4 regions of the Staphylococcus agnetis genome follow, and region 3 is predicted to be linked to each of the others. Evidence: riboswitches for the same ligand, from Rfam matches in the RefSeq annotation. Region 3 holds a riboswitch; each other region holds the start of a gene.

Region 1 (5,717 bases), 790 kb from region 3:
GCTTTAGGCGCGTTAATACGCTACATGCTCTCTTTTCTCCCTTTATGGCATGGTTTACCAATAGGCACATTCCTTGCCAATATGTTTGGCGCTTTTTTTATGGGATTTTTATCAACGTATTCGCTTCGTTTTCTAGAAACGCATACTTATCTAAAAAAAGGGATTACAACAGGATGTTTAGGCGCACTAACAACATTTTCTACATTTCAGTTTGAGGTATTCACATTTATTTCAATCAACGCATGGTTTACAGGCTTTTTATACCTCACCTTGAGTAGTTTATTAGGCATCGTCTGTTGTATTTTAGGTTTGAAGTTAGGGGATGATGTTTCATGAACATCCTACTCATCATCTTAGGAGGCGGACTTGGGGCAACTTTTCGCGCTTTATTGACAAACATCTTTAATAAATTGAAATTCACCGCTTTTCCTATCGCCACATTATTTATCAATTTAGCCGGTTGTTTTATGTTTGGTATATTAAGCCCATTGCTCATATCTGAAAGTCACTCACCCCTTTTTCTTACAGTTGGTGTGCTCGGTGGCTTCACTACTTTTTCTACTTTACAACTTGAACTTTCATCACTTATCAAACAACAAAAATGGGTTCAAGTTATACATTTACTTTTTTTACAATATATAGGTTGTTTAGTGTGTGTCATTGCTGGTTACGCAATTTCACAATATTTTTTTAACTAAACATCTCTAATGTAACGTGAAATCTTTAAAAGCATTTAAGTCAACTTAACAATAATAGAGTAATTGTATATCATTCATCAACCTATATTAATAACAGACACTTAAAGCCACCAACATGTGACTAAATAAATGTTGGTGGCTTGTTTTACGAATCATAAGTCTATCATTAGTCGTTTGTAAGAGATTATTTTCCGTTAAAAGTTAAAGGGTCAGGACCTATACGCTTATTTTGATTTAAAGCATTTAATTGATCCATTTGCTTTTGTGATAACTCAAAATCAAAAACGTTTATATTTTCCTCAATACGTGTTGGCGTAATAGATTTAGGTATTGTCACAACACCTTGTTGTATATTCCATCTCACAATCACTTGAGCTGGAGATTTGTGAACTTCTTTTGCAATACTTTGTACAGAATCATCAGATAAAATTTGCGCATTCATTAATGGAGACCAAGATTCCATTCTAATATTTTGAGCTTCAAGGTACGCTTTTAAGTTTTCTTGTGTTAAATAAGGATGAAATTCGACTTGATTAATGACGGGTTTAATTGAAGTTTCTGATAATAGTTGATCCATATGTTCAATATTAAAGTTACTGACCCCAATATTTTTAACTTTACCCGCTTTGTATAAGTCTTCCATCCCCTTCCATGTGTCAATCATTACTGTGTCATCTAGACCTGGCCAATGTACCAAATACAAATCTAAATAATCTAGACCTAATGACTTTAAAGATCTTTCATAAGCCGCTTCAACGTTGTGACGACCGTAATCTTGTAACCATAATTTAGAAGTTATAAATAAATCCTCTCGCTGAAGATGAGATGTAGCGAGTGCTTCTTTAATGCCTTCTCCTACTTTTTCTTCATTGTTATAAATCATTGCGGTATCAATACTACGATATCCATGCAAAATGGCATGTTTAACCGCTTCTTTGGCTGTATCATCGTTTTGTACTCGAAAAACACCTAATCCAATTTGAGGCATCTCATTACCATTGTAAAATGTTACATTATTCATCATCTTCACCCTTTCTTTATTTAAATTAATCATAACGAAGGTTAAAACATACGTAAATTTTTTTGTCTTATTCTTAATAAAACACATGACCTACACTTGTAACAGTAGAATCAAAATAAGAGTAGGACACTTAATGCCCTACTCTTTCGCCTAGCCTATTATTTAATTGATTTAACATACATTGAAATTAAACTAGAAAGGCGACTGCACAATCTAATTAAATGATTCAATTTCGTCCATAATTGCTTGCAAATCATTCACATCATATTGAATGCGTCCGTGGAAAACAAACTTATTAAAGAACTCATCAAGTTGTGCAGGTCCGACTAATACTTTAGTTCCACTTTGTGAAGCATAATTTGAAATAGTGATGTCACCATCATGTCTTGGATTAAAATAAAGAATTGCTGTTGGCGCATATTTAAGGTTTAGCTTTTGTTGCAATGTCGTTGCCAGCTTTTCAATTGATTCAAGTTGAGACGTATAATCTACTACTGAAAGCGCTTGTCTCTCTTCATTTTGATCAAGTACAATCGTTTGAGGAGATTGTCCATCTAAATTTAACGTTTTAAATACGTGTTCCATCATAGGATTGTCTTTAAATTGATTTTGACTGACACCCTGGTATACATGTCCTTTTAACAATTCTGAATCAATAATATAGAGACCTGTACGTGTCAATACAAGATGACTAATTCGCGTAATGTCTTCTAAAGTGTTAGTTGGCATAAAGATATTCGCCATGATATGCATATCTTCAGGACGAATACGCTTTTCTTTAACTAGACGTTCTCTAATTCCCAATAAGCGCATATCAGTAATATATTCACTATCATTTTTTGAGAATAATTTTAATGCATCGATTTCACGATTTTTTGATGACAACATAGAGTCATATTGCTCTTTATGACGCGTATCTGATTTTTTCTTTTCAATACGTGCTTTTTCAAGAGCTTCCTTATGCTCATGATTTAATTTTTCTTCTTTAGATTGAAACTGATTCGAATACGTTTCTTTCACTTTTTTCTTACTGCGCAAGGCAAAGAGAAACATGATTAGAAACAAAAGTGCGAGGGCACTCGCAACGATTAACCCAATTTGAATGGGATCTAATTGTGACATGAACAATTACCTACCTTTTCTTCATTTGCTTTATTATCATCATTATATAAAAAAGCGAATCAAATCGCGAATCTTAATTAAGAAAACTTTATTTTAATGCTTCTACTGATTGTTTAAGAATATCGATCTTATCCGTTTTTTCCCATGGAACATTAATATCATTGCGTCCAAAATGACCATATGCAGCAGTTTGTTTGTAAATAGGACGTTGTAAGTCTAACATTTTAATAATCCCAGCAGGTCGTAAATCAAAGTTTTGTCTTACCGCTTCAATGAGGATACTTTCTGAAACTTTGCCTGTCCCAAACGTGTCGATTGAAATAGATACAGGCTGCGCGACACCAATTGCATATGCAATTTGGACTTCACATTTATCTGCTAGGCCTGCAGCGACAATGTTTTTAGCTACATAGCGTGCAGCATACGCAGCAGAACGGTCTACTTTTGTCGGATCTTTACCCGAAAATGCACCGCCACCATGGCGCGCATAACCGCCGTAAGTATCAACGATAATCTTGCGCCCTGTAAGACCTGCATCCCCTTGAGGACCACCGATAACAAAACGGCCTGTAGGATTGATAAAGAACTTTGTATCCTCATCGATTAACTTTTTATCTACTGTAGGATAAATCACATGTTTCTTTAAATCATCTTGAATATCTTTTAATTCAATATCTTCATGATGTTGTGATGAAATAACGATAGTATCAATACGTTTTGGTTGATTGTTTTCATCATATTCAACAGTAACTTGAACTTTACCGTCTGGTCTTAAATAACTTAACGTACCATCTTTACGCACCGTTGTTAAGCGTTTAGACAATTTATGAGACAAATCAATTGGTAATGGCATAAATGTATCTGTTTCGTTAGTGGCATAACCAAACATTAATCCTTGATCGCCAGCACCCGTATTTAGAACCTCATCTTGATTATCTTCACGATATTCTAAAGCGCGATCCACACCTTGTGCGATATCTGGCGATTGTTCATCGATTGCTGTAAGCACTGACATTGTTTTGTAGTCATAACCATATTTTGCACGCGTATAGCCGATTTCTTTAACCGTTTCGCGCACAACTTTAGGAATATCTACATATGTACATGTTGTGATTTCACCAGCGATTAACGCCATCCCCGTCGTAACAGTCGTTTCACATGCTACACGCGCATTAGGGTCACCTTTCAAAATTTCATCTAAAATCGCATCAGAAATTTGATCGGCAATTTTATCTGGATGTCCTTCAGTAACTGATTCTGAAGTAAATAAGCGTCTATTGTAAGTCATATTAAGCTCCTTTAAATTTTATTACGAAGTTCTCTCTGTGACTGAGCCAATAAAAAAAGCCTTTCACACTATAAAATAGAGAGAAGGCCTTTAACGTCCATTCGCTCTTATCGTTCAGACTATATATGTCTGCAAACGGTTTGGCACCTTTCTTCTATTGAAAGAAGAGGTTGCTGGGTTTCATTGGGTCCATGTCCCTCCACCACTCAGGATAAGAGAATCCGTTAGTCCTATATTACATAAATTTTTTAATAGTGTCAATTCAGTTTCGTCTTATGTTACACAAATATAAAAGCGATTTAACAACCTAATTATTTTACTATTTTTCTCTCCAAATTACCTAATTTTGGTATGGATTATGAAATCAATGTGTTATACTCTTGAATTGTAAAGGCTTACATTGCCGAAACAACTATTGGAGGGATAAAATCATGTCGTTTGACACACAAGCAATTGACGCTTTAAAAGACAAGCCTTCATCTCATTTTCAACTTACAACAACAGAACTTTATAACAAAATATTAAAACGAGACGAAGCTGAATTAACAGAACTCGGGGCCATCAATGCAAAAACGGGCGTTTATACTGGACGTTCTCCAAAAGATAAATATATTGTAGACAATCCTCAAGTAAAAGATGATATTGATTGGGGCACAATTAATCAACCTATTTCAGAGGAAAAGTTTTTAAACTTATACTATCAAGTGATTGATTATTTGGACAGTAAAGATGAGATATTTGTTTTCAATGGTTATGCAGGTAGTGATAAAGATTCACAGCTCGATTTAACAGTCGTCAATGAGTTTGCGTGGCATAACTTATTTGCACAAAATTTATTTATCAAACCAAACTCTAAAGAAGAGGCTGCAAAAATAAAAGCTGATTTTACGATTATTTCTGCACCTACATTCAAAGCAAATCCAGAAAAAGATGGCATTCGTTCAGAAACCTTTGTAATCATTTCGTTTAAGCATAAAACGGTTTTAATCGGGGGCACGGAATATGCAGGCGAAATGAAAAAATCTATTTTCTCTGTGATGAATTATTTATTACCAGAACAAAACATTATGAGTATGCACTGCTCGGCTAATGTAGGTAATAAAGGTGATGTTGCATTATTCTTTGGATTATCTGGTACAGGTAAAACCACTTTATCCGCTGATCCAAATCGTAAATTAATCGGTGATGATGAACATGGATGGAATGAAAATGGTGTCTTTAATATTGAAGGTGGCTGTTACGCAAAAGCCATTCATCTGTCAGAAGAAAAAGAACCCCAAATTTTTAATGCCATTCGATATGGTACTGTTTTAGAAAATTGCGTTGTAGATGAACATGGTTATGTGGATTTTGATGACAATAAACTCACTGAAAATACACGTGCTGCATATCCAATTCATCACATCGACAACATTGTCGTACCATCTAAAGCATCTCATCCAAATACCATCATTTTCTTGACTGCAGATGCATTTGGCGTGTTACCTCCAATTTCTAAATTAACCAAAGATCAAGCGATGTATCATTTCTTAAGTGGATTTACATCAAAACTTGCAGGGACAGAACGTGGTATTACAGAACCTCAACC
Region 2 (5,717 bases), 490 kb from region 3:
AAATTTATGATGTTTGCCAGTTAATAAATGATCGAGTAATAACATACTTGTTGAACCATTTTGTCTAAAATTCAAATCAATCGCATAAATGTCCTCTTCTTTATCAACAAGTAAATCAAACCCCGCAACACCTATAAATCCTTTATCTCCACCAATTTTCATAATTTCAAATCCTGCATCAATGACTGCTTGAGGTACATGTATAGCATTAGTATTACCATTATAAAATCCATAAGCATTCGTTAACTGTTTGGCTGCCCCTAGGTAAACAATACCTTTATCAGGGTGTACGGCATATTGCACACAGTAATTTTCTTTAGCTTCCACACATTGTTCAATAATGATAGTTTGTGTGGCTTCTTTCGCATTGTCAATACGTGCTACTGCTTCATCTAAATCTGATTGATTATAACATATCATCACGCCATACCCACCTGCAGTAGGTAAATCATCTCCAGGTTTTAAAACAAGAGGTAGTGTCCAATGTTCTAAAGCATGATGAAGCATCTCAATATCTACCACCTCTCTTTTAGGTAGATATTTACCTTCTGTCCATTCAGGAATCCTTGCCTTAGTATTTAAATCAACAAACATCTGCTTATTCATCGCATAGCGTGTACGGTGTATTAAATCTTCACCATGCACATACTGTGTATAAATGCGCTTTTGATCTTGTTCAGTAAGTTGTTTTAATAACTGTTCATAACTTTCTTTATCTTTGAATGTATAAATATTGTTCGGTATCGTTTGATTCACATAATTAAACAAAATTTGTAATTTATCAGTAACACTGGCCTCATGTACAATGACTGGCATATCAGCAATCAATAATTCTCGTCCTGTTAAAAAATTCGATTGATGCTCGTCTGGTTCTAACCATGGATTAGAAATATAAGATGGACGTGATGTATATACGATATCATCAGCGTATAAGTCTCCCAATTTTAAACGTAGATGGTCAGTCATTTATAATTTCTCCCTTAATAATTGATGTTCCTTTTGAATTGTGGCTAACAAATCATAATCTTGAAGTATACTTGCTCCCATTAATGCAATAATTTTCGCACCTTTAATTAACGCCTTATCTCCCATAGGGCTTGCTGCTGCTTCTCTAAATCGATGTGTGTGACCAACTAAGCTACGCGGTCCTATTTTAATATGTGGATGAATCGTAGGCACTACATGGCTCACATTACCTGTATCAGTCGAACCATAACCAAAATCATCATGACTGACTTCTTCCCCTAATTCTGTTGCATAACGTTCAAATAAAGCATCAAGTTGTGGTGATTTGATAAATTCGTTTACCCCATTTTGAATCGGTCCAAACTCATAATTACAACCTGTTTGAATGGCTGCGCCTTTTGCAATTTGATGCACGCGTTCTGTTAATATATCGAGAGATTTCCTCGTCGTTGCACGTGTATAAAAACGTGCATGTGTATAATCAGGAATGATATTCGCCGCTTTACCACCGTCTAAAATGACGCCATGGACACGTTCTGATTTATGAATGTGTTGTCTTAATTGTGCTATACCATTAAAAAAGCTGAGCATTGCATCTAAAGCATTCTTAGCATCTTCTGCATTTTCAGATGCATGTGCACTCTTGCCATAGAACTGGATATCTAATACATCTACAGCAAGCGTATGAATCGTCGGATACGTGTCGTTTCCTGGATGAATCATCAGCGCAATATCCACATCATCAAAAATCCCCTCTTTGACGTAAGATGCTTTTGCGCTACCGTTTTCGCCACCTTCTTCAGCCGGACACCCAAAAACAATGACACTGCCTCCTAGTTCATCAATCACTTGTTTGAGCGCGATACCTGCAAGTACACTAGCGGTCCCTATAATATTATGTCCACACGCATGACCTAATCCCGGCAAGGCATCATACTCTGCCAAAAACCCTATCGTTGGTCCCGGCTCTTTTGCCTCATAGGATGCGATAAAGCCTGTTGAGTGGCCTGCAATATCCTTTTCAATATTAAAACCGTGCGTTGATAATTGGTCTATTAAAAGACGCGACGCAAATAATTCCTCATTCCCTAATTCTGGTCGATCATGTATTTGGTGACTCATATCTAAATAATGTAAGCGATGATTGTCTATATAATCTAAAATGCGCTGTCTTACTGATACCAAAGTAATTTCTCCCTTCAAAAACAAAAAGTTATCATACGTGATGTAAGTCTATTAATAGACGCACATCAAACGTTGATAACCATTTGTATGTCATTTATCTATCAATAGTCAAATGCTATTGTTGGATTTAGCACCTTTATCGTTACTCGATGAGGTTGCAGGGCTTCGTAGGGCCAATTCCCTCCACCACTCTTGATAAATTGTTATTTAATTAGTACTCATTTTATCGGAAATCGACTGATTTGTCATGCTATTTTTATTATTTACACAATTTCTCACTGTTATGTCACATACCCAATTAAGGCATCATTCTCATCGTCATCCCCCTTTATAAATAGGTTCGGTCTCATTCCTTCATTCAATGAAAAGGCATCCCCCTTTGATACAATGAAAGTTATGTTAAAATGAAAATAATAAAGGAGGATGTCAATATGCCAAAAATGAACGTAGAAAGTTTTAATTTAGATCACACAAAAGTAGTTGCACCATATGTACGCCTTGCAGGTAAAATGCAAGGGGAAAATGGAGATGACATTTACAAGTATGATATTCGTTTCAAACAGCCAAATAAAGAACATATGGACATGCCAGGTTTACACAGTCTCGAACATTTAATGGCTGAAAATATTCGTAATCATTCAGACAAAGTCGTAGATTTAAGTCCAATGGGATGCCAAACAGGTTTTTATGTGTCATTTATTAACCATAAAGATTACGATGATGTATTAAATATTATTGAAAACACGATTCATGACGTTTTAAATGCTAATGAGGTCCCAGCGTGTAATGAAGTACAATGTGGTTGGGCAGCTAGCCATTCTCTTGAAGGAGCAAAAACTATTGCGCAAGCATTTTTAGATAAGCGTCATCAATGGCATGATGTATTTGGAGAAGGTAAATAATCTTATATTGATTTCACTTGTCACTTTCTTTTAAAGCCTATTTAATGATTAAGGTGCGGTGCATGGAGAATAGACAAGCATCTCCCTTAGCGAAAATTCATTAAATCATATAAATAAGGGTTGAAACATCACAATCCTGTATAACAAAACAGGCAACAAAATTCATGCATACATGAGAACTTCGTTGCCTGTTATTCATTTATGTTTCTTAATTTAATCTATAAGAGCAAAAGTAAGAGAATGATAACATTACTTTGATTGCTTACTTAACCGAGACTGCTGAGGCATCAATCTGAAACCAAACATCCATTATGAAGTAAGACACCTAGAAAAGCAAAGTGTTGAAACAATTAAATGTGAAATACTTGAGTTTCATCCACTTAATTATAAATGACGTATCCATTTCATTAACTGAAACTGTAACGGGATACGAAGATATAATAACGATTTTGGCAATTGGAGGCCTTCTATTTTGTCGATATGTCGAGCCATATAAATATTTGCGGGTAGTACAGCCCATAAAAAAGCAATCATGATATGTTTAAATACATAACTCGGACGACGTATGAATAAGCCAATTCCAAAAACGATTTCGCACACACCAGTAATGAGGACCGCCGCTTTACGGAATGGTAAATAATGGGGTACAATTTTGCGAAATGTCGTTTCACGCGCAAAGTGTAAAATCCCTATGAACACAAATAAAATGCCAAATACAACGCGTTGAAATCGCTTCATAATCAATCACTACTCCGTAATTACTTTATAAATCAATTTTGGCGTTTCTGCAGAATCAGAAATTGTAATATTGTCATATAATTTTTGTTTAACCGCTTCAACATCTTCTTGATTAGCATGAATTGTGAGTAAAGATTCTCCCTCTTCAACTTTATCACCAATTTTTTTATGAAGTACCAGTCCGACAGCTAAATCAATGTCATCTTCTTTAGTTTGACGCCCTGCACCTAACATCATTGATGCTATACCAATTTCATTTGCTACCATTTCAGAAACAACACCTGACGTTTTCGCTGGTAATTCAAATGTATATTGCGCTGTTGGCAATTTTGATGGATCATCTACAACAGAGGCATCTCCACCCTGATTACTTAAGAACGTTTTGAATTTTTCAATCGCAGCACCGTTATCAATCACTTCTTGTAATTTTACGCGCGCTTCTTCTAAAGTTTCAGCTTTTTTAGCTAACACGACCATTTGTGCACCTAATGTAAGTACGAGTTCTGTTAAATCTTCAGGACCTTCTCCTTTAAGTGTATCAATGGCTTCTTTAAGTTCTAGGGCATTCCCAATGCCCAAACCTAATGGTTGGTTCATATCTGAAATAATCGCCATCGTTTGACGACCTACTTGATTTCCAATTTTAACCATTGCATGGGCGAGCGCTTCGGCATCTTCTACCGTTTGCATAAACGCACCGTTACCTGTTTTAACATCAAGTACAATCGCATCTGCACCCGCAGCAATTTTTTTACTCATTATGGATGACGCTATTAACGGAATAGAGTTGACAGTTCCAGTTACATCACGCAATGCATAAATCTTTTTATCCGCTGGTGTTAAATTACCTGTTTGGCCAATAACAGCAATTTTAGCTTCATTTACAAGTTTGATAAATTCAGCTTCAGATATTTCAACGTGGAAACCCTCAACAGCTTCTAATTTGTCAATTGTACCACCAGTATGACCTAACCCACGACCACTCATCTTCGCTACAGGAATGTCTAAAGCAGCAACAAGTGGTGCCAATACAAGTGTCGTTGTATCACCGACACCACCTGTAGAATGTTTATCAACTTTAACACCTTCAATATCAGATAAATCAATTTGATCTCCTGATTCTACCATTGCCATCGTTAATGCGGCGCGTTCTTCATCTGTCATATCTTGGAAATAAATTGCCATTGCTAAACTCGACATTTGATAATCCGGAATTTCCCCTTTTGTGTAACCGTCAATAATAAACTTAATTTCCTCAGACGTTAAGGCATGTCCATCACGTTTTTTAGAAATCATATCCACCATTCTCATGGTAAATCCCTCTTCTCTTTATTATGATATATTCCATATTTATTATACACGATATATTCCATTCTATAAATTAAAGACATGCCAATTTAAAGAAGAAAACATTGACTGTCACGGGTCTGACAAACATTGCAATCATCGACATTTAGGCTGCAATCTGTTATGTTTAATAGGATAAAATTAATAAAAATAAAAGGAGTTGCTTTCAATGACTAAAGGCACACCACATATTCAACCTAATGGTAAAAAAATAGCCAAAACTGTTTTAATGCCAGGTGATCCACTACGTGCGAAATTTATAGCTGAAAATTTCTTAGAAAATGTTGAGCAATTTAACGACGTACGTAACATGTTTGGTTACACAGGAACTTATAAAGGTAAAGAAGTATCGGTTATGGGTTCTGGTATGGGTATTCCAAGTATTGGTATTTATTCTTATGAACTCTACAATTTCTTTGATGTTGATACAATTATTCGTATTGGTTCATGTGGCGCAATGCAAGAACACGTAAACCTATATGACATTATTATCGGTCAAGGGGCTTCAACAAATTCTAATTATGTAGATCAGTTCCAGTTCCCTGGTAACTTTGCCCCACTTGCTGACTTTGATTTAAT
Region 3 (5,717 bases):
CGTTGATATTAGGATTGATTATGTCTGTGTTTCCAGCGCTCGCTCAACCCACGATGCGTAAAATCACGGGAAATGATCAAGTAGCACTTGGACATTTTGGAACAGTGAGTTATTGGGCTGCAGGTGAAATTGGTAAGTTGTTTAAAGGGAAATCTAAATCAACGGAAGATATTCAGTTTCCTAAAGGCTTAAGTTTTTTACGCGAAAGTACAATTAGTATTTCGATTACGATGGTTCTGTTGTACCTCATTGCATCTCTTTTTGCGGGTGTAGACTATGTCCATAAATCTATTAGTCATGACCAAAACTTTATTGTCTTTTCATTGATTCAAGGGGTCACATTTGCGGCAGGAGTCTTTATTATTTTAACAGGCGTTCGCCTTATTCTGGCAGAAATTGTACCTGCTTTCAAAGGGATTTCTGAAAAATTGGTTCCCAACTCTAAACCGGCCTTAGATTGTCCAATTGTATTTCCTTATGCGCAAAATGCAGTGTTAATTGGATTTTTCGTTAGCTTTTTAACAGGTGTGTTCGGCATGTTTGTGATGTTTCTACTTGGTGGGGTTGTCATTCTTCCGGGCGTTGTGCCACACTTTTTCTTAGGTGCAGCTTCAGGTGTATTTGGGAATGCGCGTGGTGGTATTAAAGGTGCCATTTTTGGCGCGATGATGAATGGTCTGTTGATTACATTTTTACCATTATTATTCTTGCCATTTTTAGGCGATTTAGGCTTAGCATCCACGACGTTCTCAGATACAGACTTCTTAGTGGTAGGAATTGTTTTTGGAAATATCGTTAAAACATTAGGTGTTGTGGGTGTGGGTATTGCGATCATCATCATTGCAGCAGTCGCGATATTCTTGCAAAAACGTAGCAATAAAGCACTTTAAACTATAAAATATCTAAATTGATAGCTGCGTCGTTCTAACATCGTGGACGACGAACATGTATACACAGTAAAGCCTTCAACATGCATTATAAAATGTATGTTGAAGGCTATTATTAAGTCTAAATGAAGATGTGTATGATAGCTGACGACGTGAGGTTTCTACAGTACTAACCCTACCATGGCAGCAGAAATGATAGAAGCTAGAGTGGCACCGAGTAATAATTTTAAAGCGAAGGCTGCCACTTTATTGCCTTGCTCACCACTGATGCCTTTGATAGCCCCTACAATGATACCTACAGTGCCAAAGTTGGCAAAGCTGACCAAGTACACTGAAATAATCCCTACCGTACGGTCACTTAAATCTTTCGCCATATCTTTAAAATCTAGCATCGCTACAAACTCATTTGTGATTAATTTTGTTGCCATAATCGAGCCTGCTTGTACAGCTTCACTCCATGGGACACCTATAATGAAGGCGATAGGCGCAAAAATGTATCCTATCAGCTGTTTAAAGTTTAGCCCTACAGCACTAAAGATAACATTGATGCCTTCCATTAATGAAATGAAGGCTAATAACATAATGGCAACAGTAATCGCAATTTTAAAACCATCTATCGCACTGTCGCCAATCATTTGGAAAAATGGTGTCCTTGATTGGCGCTTTGTAGGTGTTTCAGTAAGGTTTTCAATTTCCACATCTGCATCGTTCGCTTCATATGGATTAATGACACTCGCAATGATGAGTGCACTAAAAATGTTTAACATCACTGCGGTTACGACATACTTTGGTTCTATCATTTGCATATACGAGCCTAACATTGCCATACTTACAGCACTCATTGCGGAAGTGGTAATTGTGTATAATTTGGCTTTGGAAAGTTTCGGTATAAGGTCTTTAATCGTTAAAAAGACCTCTGGTTGTCCCAACATACTTGTTGAGATGGCAAAATAACTTTCTAAGCGACCCATTCGCGTGATTTTATTAATGACCAAACCAACGTATTTAATAATAAATGGTAGGATTTTGAAGTAATTTAAAATACCTATTAATACAGATATAAAAACTAAAGGGAGTAAGACGTGCATAAAAAATGTAAAGCCGCCTTTATTTTCTAAATCACCAAATACAAAATCGATGCCTGCTTTACTGATGTTCATTAACCCTTCAAAAAATTTACCGAGTGCTGTTAAGATATTGAGACCGATAGACGTGTTCATCATAAACAAAATCAGTAAGACTTGAATGACAAGCATAATGAGCGTCTTTTTAAAATCAATATGTTTGCGATCAAAACTGACGATATAGGCGATAAATAATGCAAATACCACCCCTGTCATCGTAAATAGTATGGACATAAACATCACCTACAATTTAGAATATGATACTGCGATTTGGGCGCCAACGACTGCATTATTTTCGACAAGTTTAATATTTGTTGCAAGGGACTTACCATCCGTTTTTTCAACAATTTTACTTAATAAAAACGGTGTAGAATCTTTACCGTGAATGCCTTTTTGTTCGGCCTCTTTCACAGCGTCATTAATAATTGTATCGATATACGCTTTGTCTAATTGATCAGCTTCAGGAACAGGATTTGCGATTACCATGCCACCTTCAAGTTGGAGATCATGTTTCACTTTACAAATCGAAGCGATGTCATCGACATGATTTGCCGTTGAATTTAATTTGACACCGCTTTTGCGTGTGAAAAAGGCTGGAAGTTCTTCAGTTTGATAGCCAATCACAGGAACACCTTTTGTTTCAAGATACTCCATCGTTTTGGGCAAATCTAAAATCGATTTGGCTCCAGCACAAATAACAGTGACATCTGTTTTTGAAAGTTCATCTAAATCAGCAGAAATATCCATCGTTTCTTCAGAACCACGGTGTACGCCTCCAATGCCACCTGTCACAAAAAACTTAATATCTGCGAGCGCTGCACATATCATTGTAGAAGCCACTGTTGTCGCACCGATTCTTTTTTGTGCAATAACTTCTGCTAAATCACGACGCGATACTTTTGCGACATTATCACTTTTCGCGAGTAATTCTAACTCATTGTCCTCTAAACCGATTTTGATCTTGCCATCTATTAATGCGATTGTTGCAGGTACAGCCCCATGGTCACGAATGATTTGTTCTACATTCTTCGCCATTTGTACATTTTGTGGGTAAGGCATCCCATGAGAGATAATCGTCGACTCTAGGGCTACGATAGGTTGGTGATTTGATTTGGCATTTTCAACTTCTTGAGACAATTCAATGTATTGTTTCATTTTGATATTCCTCCATATCTCGTAATAACTGTTTTTTATCTAAATTTTGTCGTACAGTGTATTTTGTTTCGATGGTTTTACGGGCATTTACTAAGCCAGCAATTAACGTGTCTTCAATATCGAATCCTTTTAACCAACTAAAAATGACCGCACTCGTAAACGCATCTCCAGCACCCGTCACGTCTTCAACTTGTTTTGAAGGTACAATGTCTTTAATGATGCTTTCTGTTGGACTGCTATAGATGAGCGCTTTTGTACCATTCGTAATAATCACGTGACTAATGCCGAGATCATTTAATTGTTTGGCAGCGCGTTTTAAATCTTCAGTATCATTAATGGTCATCTTTAAAAATGTTTCCGTTTCATCACGATTAATAATAAGCCAGTCAATCGCATGTAAAGAATCGGGCATGTTTATCATTTTCGGTGACGACACTGGTATGACGACGAGTTTGATGTGATGTTTTTCACTGTAGGCACATAAGAAATCAAGTGAATCTTTGGGCAGATTAAGATCGACAATGATACATTTAGCTTTCCGCAGTAAGTGTGTACGCTTAATTAAAAACTCAGGCGTGATTTCTTTATACACTTCCATATCTGCAAGTCCATACTCCATATTGCCATCCTTATCGATTAGTGCCGTATACGATCCTGTATTTGCGTTTTCAACTTGTTGAACGTGGTCAAGACTCATAAAGGGGCTAGATAAATGTTTGATCATGTCCCATTCACTGTCGTTGCCACTGGCCGAAAGAATTGCGACGTTGTCTCCTAAACGCCCCAGGTTTTCAGCAATGTTTCGGGCGACACCTCCAACGGAACGTGTCGATGTGACCGGATTTGAAGTTCCTTGTTGTAGTGCTTGATTGACATAAAACTTACGGTCAAGATTTGTCGCACCTATACAGACGATAGGAAAATCATCATTGAGCACATACGCTTTACCAAGTACATATTCTTTTCGTATAAGGCCAGAGATAATGTTGGCAACGGCAGGGCGAGAGAGACCAACAGCTTTGGCTAACTCCTGTTGAGAGATGAACGGATTGTCTTGAATACGTTCAAGAATCAATTTTTCATTTTTGTTCAACATGGCACCTCCTAATAAACAAAAGTTTGAAAATTAAACTTTTGTTTAGATTAGCAAATAGGCATAGAAATGTAAACGCTTTCACAAAGCTGTTCATAAAGTTTACAAATTTCTTTTTTTGTTACAGGCGTCAAATTTACATTTTATCAAAAGCGAATGATGCAGATGCACAGTTTTTATCAGAGTTATCTGAATTTTTTGTTGACTTCGATAAATGAGTATAATACACTAGTTTTAATTTCATAACACTTATCCAGAATGGTGGAGGGACAGGCCCTACGAAGCCAGGCAACCTTTTAAGTTAGGTGCTAATTCCTGCAGGTGTGAAACCTGAGAGATGAGTCTGATTACGTCACGTCTATCTTTCAAGGTAGGCTTTTTTAATTTTTAGGGGGAATAAAGATGACACACGATTACCGATTTGAGACGCGACAATTGCACGCAGGACAAGAAGTGGATGCAGCAACGAATGCACGCGCAGTGCCGATTTATCAAACGACCTCATTTAATTTTAATGACACGGATCACGCGGCCAATTTATTTGGATTGGAAGAGTTGGGGAATATTTATACCCGGCTCATGAATCCTACTACTGCTGTATTTGAAACACGAGTGGCTGAGCTTGAAGGTGGGATTGCAAGTGTGGCGGTTGCTTCGGGAATGGCAGCAATCACGTATGCGATTCAATCTGTCGCACATGCAGGTGACCATATTATCGCGTGTGAAACGTTATACGGAGGCACGCACACTTTATTGACGCATACGTTACCTAAATTTGGGATAGAGGTAACACTTGTCGATACGAAAGACCCACAAAATGTAACTGCGGCCATTAAAGCGAATACAAAGGCACTATTTGTTGAAACCATTGGCAACCCTGAAGGCAACATAGAAGATTTTGAAAAACTAACTGCAATCACTAAAGCACATGGTATTCCTCTAATCGTGGATAATACGTTTGCATCACCGTATCTCTTTAGACCGATTGAATACGGCGCAAATATCGTTGTCCATTCTGCGACCAAATTTATCGGAGGCCATGGGACATCAATGGGTGGCGTCATTGTAGATGGTGGGAACTTCGACTGGAATAATGGTAAGTTTCCTGGATTGAGTGAACCTGATCCATCGTATCATGGCATCATCTTTAGCGAAAAGTTTGGTGACGCTGCACTGGCCTTTAAAATTCGCACGACATTATTACGTGATACAGGTGCCGCATTGTCACCCTTCAACGCATTTCAATTAACACAAGGGTTAGAAACATTGTCATTGCGTATGGAACGTCATGTTGAAAATGCGGAAAAAGTTGCGCATTATTTGTCGAAACATGCTAAAGTTGCGTGGGTAAAATATGCTGGACTTGAAACGAGTCCATATTATGACCTTAAAACAAAGTATTTGCCTCATGGTGCTGGAGCTGTATTTACATTTGGTGTCAAAGGTGGATATGAGGCA
Region 4 (5,717 bases), 770 kb from region 3:
ACGGGAAGAAAATGAAAACTATTTAGCGGTTGGGGCATATGCACAAAACTTATTACTTTTGTTATATGAAAAAGGTATTGGTACATGTTGGAAAACGCCGACATATATATTCCATCCAAAAGTAAGAAATGTATTTGGTGTTTTACCTGATGAACGTCTTATTGGATTTATTTATTTAACTGATTTAGAAAGCGATAATGATAAAGAGCCTAAACGTAAAAATAAAGGAATCTATACAGAGTACATTTAATAGATGTACGCGTACGGTTAAAATTGCATATCTATTCATAAAAAAATCGTCTTCAAATTGCTTAAAGTTATTTGAAGACGATTTTAATATGTTCTTTTTTAACGTTAACCTAAACTCTCGGATAAGAATGATTCGACTTGTTCAGGTGATTTTGCGTTGGCTGAATGTAAATGATGCAGCTTTTCGCCATTTTTGAAAATAAGAATACTTGGGATACCCATCACATCGTTTTCGATTGCAGCTTCTTCAACTTCGTCACGATTTACAACAAACCATTCATATTGATTGTATTTTTCAACAATAGGGCTGATCCACATATCCATGGCTTTGCAATCAGGGCACCATCCTGCTTCGAATTTGACGATAACTGTTTCATCTTTATTAATGATTGATTTAAATGTTTCCATGTCTTGAATCTTTTGCATGTTGCATACCTCCACTATGTTATATGTTCTAAATTATAACGGATATCTTAGTCGACGTCATATGTCGTGATTAATAAAAAACAAAATTATGAAAGTAGTATAAAAAATAGTCTAATTTAACAAATTTTGTTATATTTGATATAAGTCAAGCGAGGAGGTTAAAGCATGATTAAGTTTTATCAGTATCCTAATTGTACAACATGTAAAAAAGCAGCTAAATTTTTATCTGAGCAAGGTGTAAGTTTTGAACCTATAGATATCGTTCAGTTAACACCTACGAAAGATGAATTTAAAGATATTGTAGACCGTTCAGGTATTGAAATTAAAAAATTATTCAATACACACGGTGCAAAGTATCGTGAATTAAACTTAAAGGATAAATTAGATACGTTGTCAGATGACGAAAAGTTAGAACTTTTAGCGTCCGATGGTATGCTAGTGAAACGTCCTTTAGCGATTTTAGGTGACAAAGTTACAGTTGGTTTTAATGAACAAGTTTATCGTGAAACTTGGTTATAATAAAATAGTTGATTGATAAAAACATGTGTGTCATGATTATCTTGTAAACAAATATAGGAGGGGATTCAAGTGGCAGTGCCAAGTGAATTAAAATATTCTAAAGAACATGAATGGGTAAAAGTTGAAGGAAATGTTGCAACTGTTGGTATTACAGACTTTGCACAAAACGAATTAGGAGATATCGTATTCGTTGAGCTTCCAGAAGTTGATGACGAAGTATCAGAAGGCGAAACTTTCGGTAGCGTTGAATCTGTAAAAACAGTTTCAGAATTATATTCACCAGTATCTGGTAAAATCATTGAAGTGAATGAAGATCTTGAAGATGAACCAGAAGCTGTAAATGAATCACCATATGAAAAAGCTTGGATGGTGAAAGTTGAATTAAGCGACGAAAGTGAACTTGATGCTTTAATGGATGCACAAGGTTATCAAGAAATGATCGGCGAATAATAATTATTGAACTCCTAGATATTCCTTGGACTATCTTGGAGTTTTTTTGCACTGAATACTATCTTTTTAGAAGGTGAAGACCATGGCGATGATTAATAAAGTAATTGTTGTAGAAGGCAAATCTGATAAAAAAAGAGTTAAGGAAGTGTTATTAGAACCAGTCGATATCATATGTACGCATGGCACAATGGGAATTGAGAAACTAGACAATATGATAGAATCATTATACGGTAAGCAAGTATACATTCTTGTTGATGCTGATGCTGAGGGGCGAAAGATACGAAAATGGTTTTCGAAGTATTTAAGTGAAAGTACAGATATTTTTATTGATTCAACTTATAGTGAAGTGGCACGTTGCCCAAGAGATTACCTCTCAAACGTTTTAGGGCGTCATGGATTTGATGTTAAAACGGATTTTTATGTTAAAGGAAAATATTCATATCATGAGTGTTTCAGAGCAATTGAACAATACATTTAAAGAAAAAAAGCACAATATACACTTAATTTTCGGCTATACTCCGATGTGTGGGACATGTAAAGTCTCAGAACGAATGTTGCATATTGTAAATGAAGTGACACAGTTACCTTTAGAAAAACGCGACCTCAATTTTTATCCTGAATTTAGCCAAGCCTTTGAAATACAATCAGTACCCATTTTGTTAATCATGCGTGATGACAAAGAAGTGGACCGCATTTATGCTTTTCAGTCTGTCCCATTTTTATTAGAAAGATTGAAAAAAGTGATTGACGAAACTTGAGGATAATGATAAGATTTAAACAATTCAATATTCAGAAAACTCTTATCTAGAGTGGTGGAGGGATGTGCCCTATGAAGCCCGGCAACCGTCTATATTTAGAAATGGTGCCAATTCACATAAAGTATCTTTACTTTTGAAGATGAGAGAAACGCATCGGAATCTATGCTTTCTCTTATTTTTATATAGGAGAAAGCTTTTTTTATTCTGATATTTGATGATTTGCAACACATAAGGGGGAGCAATATGATTGAGCTTAAGGATATCGTCAAACAGTACGAGAGCAAATCCAAATCCGTTTTAGCTGTTGATCACGTTAATTTAACAATCAATAAAGGTACCATATTTGGTATTATCGGTTTTTCTGGAGCGGGTAAAAGTACGTTAGTGCGATTATTTAATTATCTTGAAACACCTACATCAGGTGATGTCATCATCGGTGGAGATCATATAGGGAAATTGAGCAAACGTGCTTTAAGGTATAAGCGCCAAAAGGTGAGTATGATCTTCCAACATTTCAATTTACTATGGTCACGCACGGTGCTTGACAATGTATTATTTCCATTAGAAATTGCAGGCGTTTCTAAACGAGAGGCTAAGTTAAAAGCTTTAGAACTCATTGAACGAGTTGGATTAAAGGGACGTGAACACGCCTATCCATCAGAATTGTCCGGGGGACAAAAACAACGTGTGGGTATTGCAAGGGCGCTGGCAAACGACCCGGAAGTATTACTCTGTGATGAAGCAACAAGTGCACTTGATCCACAAACAACAGATGAAATACTTGATTTACTCATTCAATTGAAAAAGGAACAAAATTTAACGATTATTATTATCACTCATGAAATGCATGTCATTCGTCGTATTTGTGATGAAGTGGCAGTAATGGAAGATGGAAAGGTAATTGAACAAGGTAAAGTATCTGAAGTTTTCGAAAATCCAGAACATTCTGTCACTAAGCGTTTTGTTCAAGAAGATCTTCAACCTAATGCTGAGTTTGAGGATATTTCAGGCCTTGTAAAATTAAATTCAAATGACAAGCTCGTTAAACTTAACTTTTCAGGTGAAGCAACAACACAACCTATCGTTTCATATATCTCAAAAACACATGACGTTGAGGTAAATATTTTAGAGGCTAATATTAAACATTCTAAGTCAGGTGCCATCGGATTTATTGTTTTACATATTCCAAATGTTGCGCAAGCAGACTTTGAACAACTGACACATGATTTAGAATTGAAACACATTGAAGTAGAGGTGATTGCACATGGGTAAGAGTTTTGGCGAAATATTACATGAAATGATGACAATGCCAAATGTACGTTGGCCAGAGGTCTGGGTTGCAACATACGAAACGCTCTATATGACAATCATTGCTACACTATTTTCTTTTATATTTGGGTTAATAACAGGAGTCATATTATTTTTAACATCAAAAAGTAAATCTAAAATCGGTCGTATATTTTATAATATCGTGTCATTTTTCGTTAATTTATTTCGAGCGATTCCATTTATTATACTGATTCTATTATTGATTCCATTTACAAGTTTGATTTTAGGAACAATCAGTGGTCCAACAGGTGCATTACCTGCATTGATTATTGGTGCTTCACCGTTTTACGCACGTCTTGTCGAGATTGCTTTAAAAGAAATTGATAAAGGGGTTATTGAAGCGGCTTGGTCAATGGGGGCAAACACATGGACAGTCATTCGAAAAGTTTTAATTCCAGAATCGCTTCCGGCTTTAATTTCTGGCATCACTGTTACAGCCATTGCTTTAGTAGGTTCAACAGCTGTTGCGGGCGTCATAGGTGCAGGAGGTTTAGGGAATTTAGCGTATTTAACAGGTTTTACACGTAACCAAAATGATGTCATTTTAATATCAACCATTTTAATTTTAGTTATCGTCTTCGTTATTCAATTTTTGGGAGATTGGACAACGAATAAAATAGACAAACGATAAATATAGGACAAGGAGAATGTAAAAATGAAAAGATTTTTATCAATTGCATTAATTTTAGTTTTATCAGTCGTATTAGCAGCTTGTGGGAATGATTCAAAAAGTGGTGATAAAGAAGATAAAAAAATCGTGGTAGGTGCTTCACCAGCGCCACATGCTGAAATTTTAGAACAGGCAAAACCATTATTAGAAAAAGAAGGTTATGACTTAGAAATTAAAACTATTAATGATTACACAACACCGAATAAATTATTAGATGCTGGAGAATTAGATGCGAACTTCTTCCAACATACCCCTTACTTAGATACTGAGAAAAAAGATAAAAAGTATAAAATTGAATCTGCTGGCAATGTACACTTAGAACCTATGGCTGTTTATTCACAAAAACATAAAAGTTTAAAAGATTTACCTAAAGGTGCTGAGATTTTCGTTTCAAACAACCCTGCAGAACAAGGTCGATTCTTAAAATTCTTTGTAGATGAAGGACTTATTAAAATCAAAAAAGGCGTTAAAATCCAAGATGCGACATTTGATGACATTGTAGAAAACAAAAAAGATATCAAATTTAATAATAAACAAGCGGCAGAATTTTTACCAAAAACGTACCAAAATAATGAAGGAGACGCAGTTATCATTAACTCTAACTTCGCGATTGAGCAGAAGTTAAATCCTCAAAAAGATTCTATCGCAGTTGAAAAAGCAGATAACAACCCATATGCAAATTTAATTGCTGTACAAGATGGACATAAAGATGACAAGAAAATCAAAGCTCTAATCAAAGTTTTACAGTCTGATGACATTAAAAAATTCATTAAAGACAAATATGACGGTGCTGTCACACCAGCTGAATAAAGCAAAATGCCTTGATCACAATAAGCGTGATCAAGGCATTTTTTTATGAATCTGCCGAAAAACGACCTAAAATATAACTCACAATGAAACCTAAGATTAACGTTGAAATAGATACTATCCATGTTAAGCCAGAAGTTGGCAAACCAGGAAATACAGAAAATAATGACCCAATAACTAAGCCTAAGATAGCAGCATAGGTGAAGTACGTATAGTGTGTGAGTAAATATTTGATTAATTTACTCGCAACAATAAATCCGACAAGTACGCCAAAACCGACTAACATAATAACGGGTAACGCTTGAAAGTTAAGGCGAACAACCTCTGATATTGCAAATGTAACCGTGCTATATACGCCAAGTAATAATAAAATGAATGAGCCTGAAATACCAGGGAGTAACATGGCGCTTGAGGCTAATATCCCAGCAACAAAATATTTGATGAGCATAGGTGCTGATAAATCGATGTGTGTTGGTGCTGCGTGTGATGTATCTCCCTTTAAAAATGCC

What was found. Region 3 has a riboswitch for S-adenosylmethionine ahead of GJE18_RS11020 (O-acetylhomoserine aminocarboxypropyltransferase/cysteine synthase family protein). Riboswitches for the same ligand answer to the same signal wherever they lie in the genome.
Region 1: it holds a riboswitch for S-adenosylmethionine, as region 3 does, so the genes downstream of both, metK (methionine adenosyltransferase) here and GJE18_RS11020 (O-acetylhomoserine aminocarboxypropyltransferase/cysteine synthase family protein) in region 3, are expected to answer to the same signal.
Region 2: it holds a riboswitch for S-adenosylmethionine, as region 3 does, so the genes downstream of both, GJE18_RS08630 (M20 family metallopeptidase) here and GJE18_RS11020 (O-acetylhomoserine aminocarboxypropyltransferase/cysteine synthase family protein) in region 3, are expected to answer to the same signal.
Region 4: it holds a riboswitch for S-adenosylmethionine, as region 3 does, so the genes downstream of both, GJE18_RS02570 (methionine ABC transporter ATP-binding protein) here and GJE18_RS11020 (O-acetylhomoserine aminocarboxypropyltransferase/cysteine synthase family protein) in region 3, are expected to answer to the same signal.

The regions. Positions count from the first base shown of each region.
Region 1 covers NZ_CP045927.1:1,392,126-1,397,842, forward strand. Annotated here, with positions in the region: gene crcB (fluoride efflux transporter CrcB) at 1-336, shown strand, start outside; gene crcB (fluoride efflux transporter CrcB) at 333-698, shown strand; gene GJE18_RS06895 (aldo/keto reductase) at 883-1,719, opposite strand; gene GJE18_RS06900 (nuclease-related domain-containing protein) at 1,933-2,841, opposite strand; gene metK (methionine adenosyltransferase) at 2,930-4,129, opposite strand; SAM riboswitch class I at 4,234-4,347, opposite strand; gene pckA (phosphoenolpyruvate carboxykinase (ATP)) at 4,561-5,717, shown strand, end outside.
Region 2 covers NZ_CP045927.1:1,689,659-1,695,375, forward strand. Annotated here, with positions in the region: gene ldmS (L-aspartate--L-methionine ligase LdmS) at 1-966, opposite strand, end outside; gene GJE18_RS08630 (M20 family metallopeptidase) at 967-2,151, opposite strand; SAM riboswitch class I at 2,243-2,353, opposite strand; gene GJE18_RS08635 (S-ribosylhomocysteine lyase) at 2,583-3,053, shown strand; gene GJE18_RS08640 (DoxX family protein) at 3,438-3,791, opposite strand; gene GJE18_RS08645 (pyrimidine-nucleoside phosphorylase) at 3,801-5,102, opposite strand; gene deoD (purine-nucleoside phosphorylase) at 5,308-5,717, shown strand, end outside.
Region 3 covers NZ_CP045927.1:2,179,535-2,185,251, reverse strand. Annotated here, with positions in the region: gene GJE18_RS11040 (PTS ascorbate transporter subunit IIC) at 1-890, shown strand, start outside; gene GJE18_RS11035 (NupC/NupG family nucleoside CNT transporter) at 1,049-2,245, opposite strand; gene GJE18_RS11030 (pseudouridine-5'-phosphate glycosidase) at 2,255-3,166, opposite strand; gene GJE18_RS11025 (carbohydrate kinase) at 3,150-4,262, opposite strand; SAM riboswitch class I at 4,506-4,603, shown strand; gene GJE18_RS11020 (O-acetylhomoserine aminocarboxypropyltransferase/cysteine synthase family protein) at 4,662-5,717, shown strand, end outside.
Region 4 covers NZ_CP045927.1:501,500-507,216, forward strand. Annotated here, with positions in the region: gene GJE18_RS02540 (nitroreductase family protein) at 1-250, shown strand, start outside; gene GJE18_RS02545 (thioredoxin family protein) at 355-675, opposite strand; gene GJE18_RS02550 (arsenate reductase family protein) at 841-1,194, shown strand; gene gcvH (glycine cleavage system protein GcvH) at 1,264-1,644, shown strand; gene GJE18_RS02560 (toprim domain-containing protein) at 1,727-2,122, shown strand; gene GJE18_RS02565 (thioredoxin family protein) at 2,088-2,402, shown strand; SAM riboswitch class I at 2,442-2,548, shown strand; gene GJE18_RS02570 (methionine ABC transporter ATP-binding protein) at 2,646-3,674, shown strand; gene GJE18_RS02575 (methionine ABC transporter permease) at 3,667-4,362, shown strand; gene GJE18_RS02580 (MetQ/NlpA family ABC transporter substrate-binding protein) at 4,387-5,211, shown strand; gene popT (polyprenyl-phosphate transporter PopT) at 5,255-5,717, opposite strand, start outside.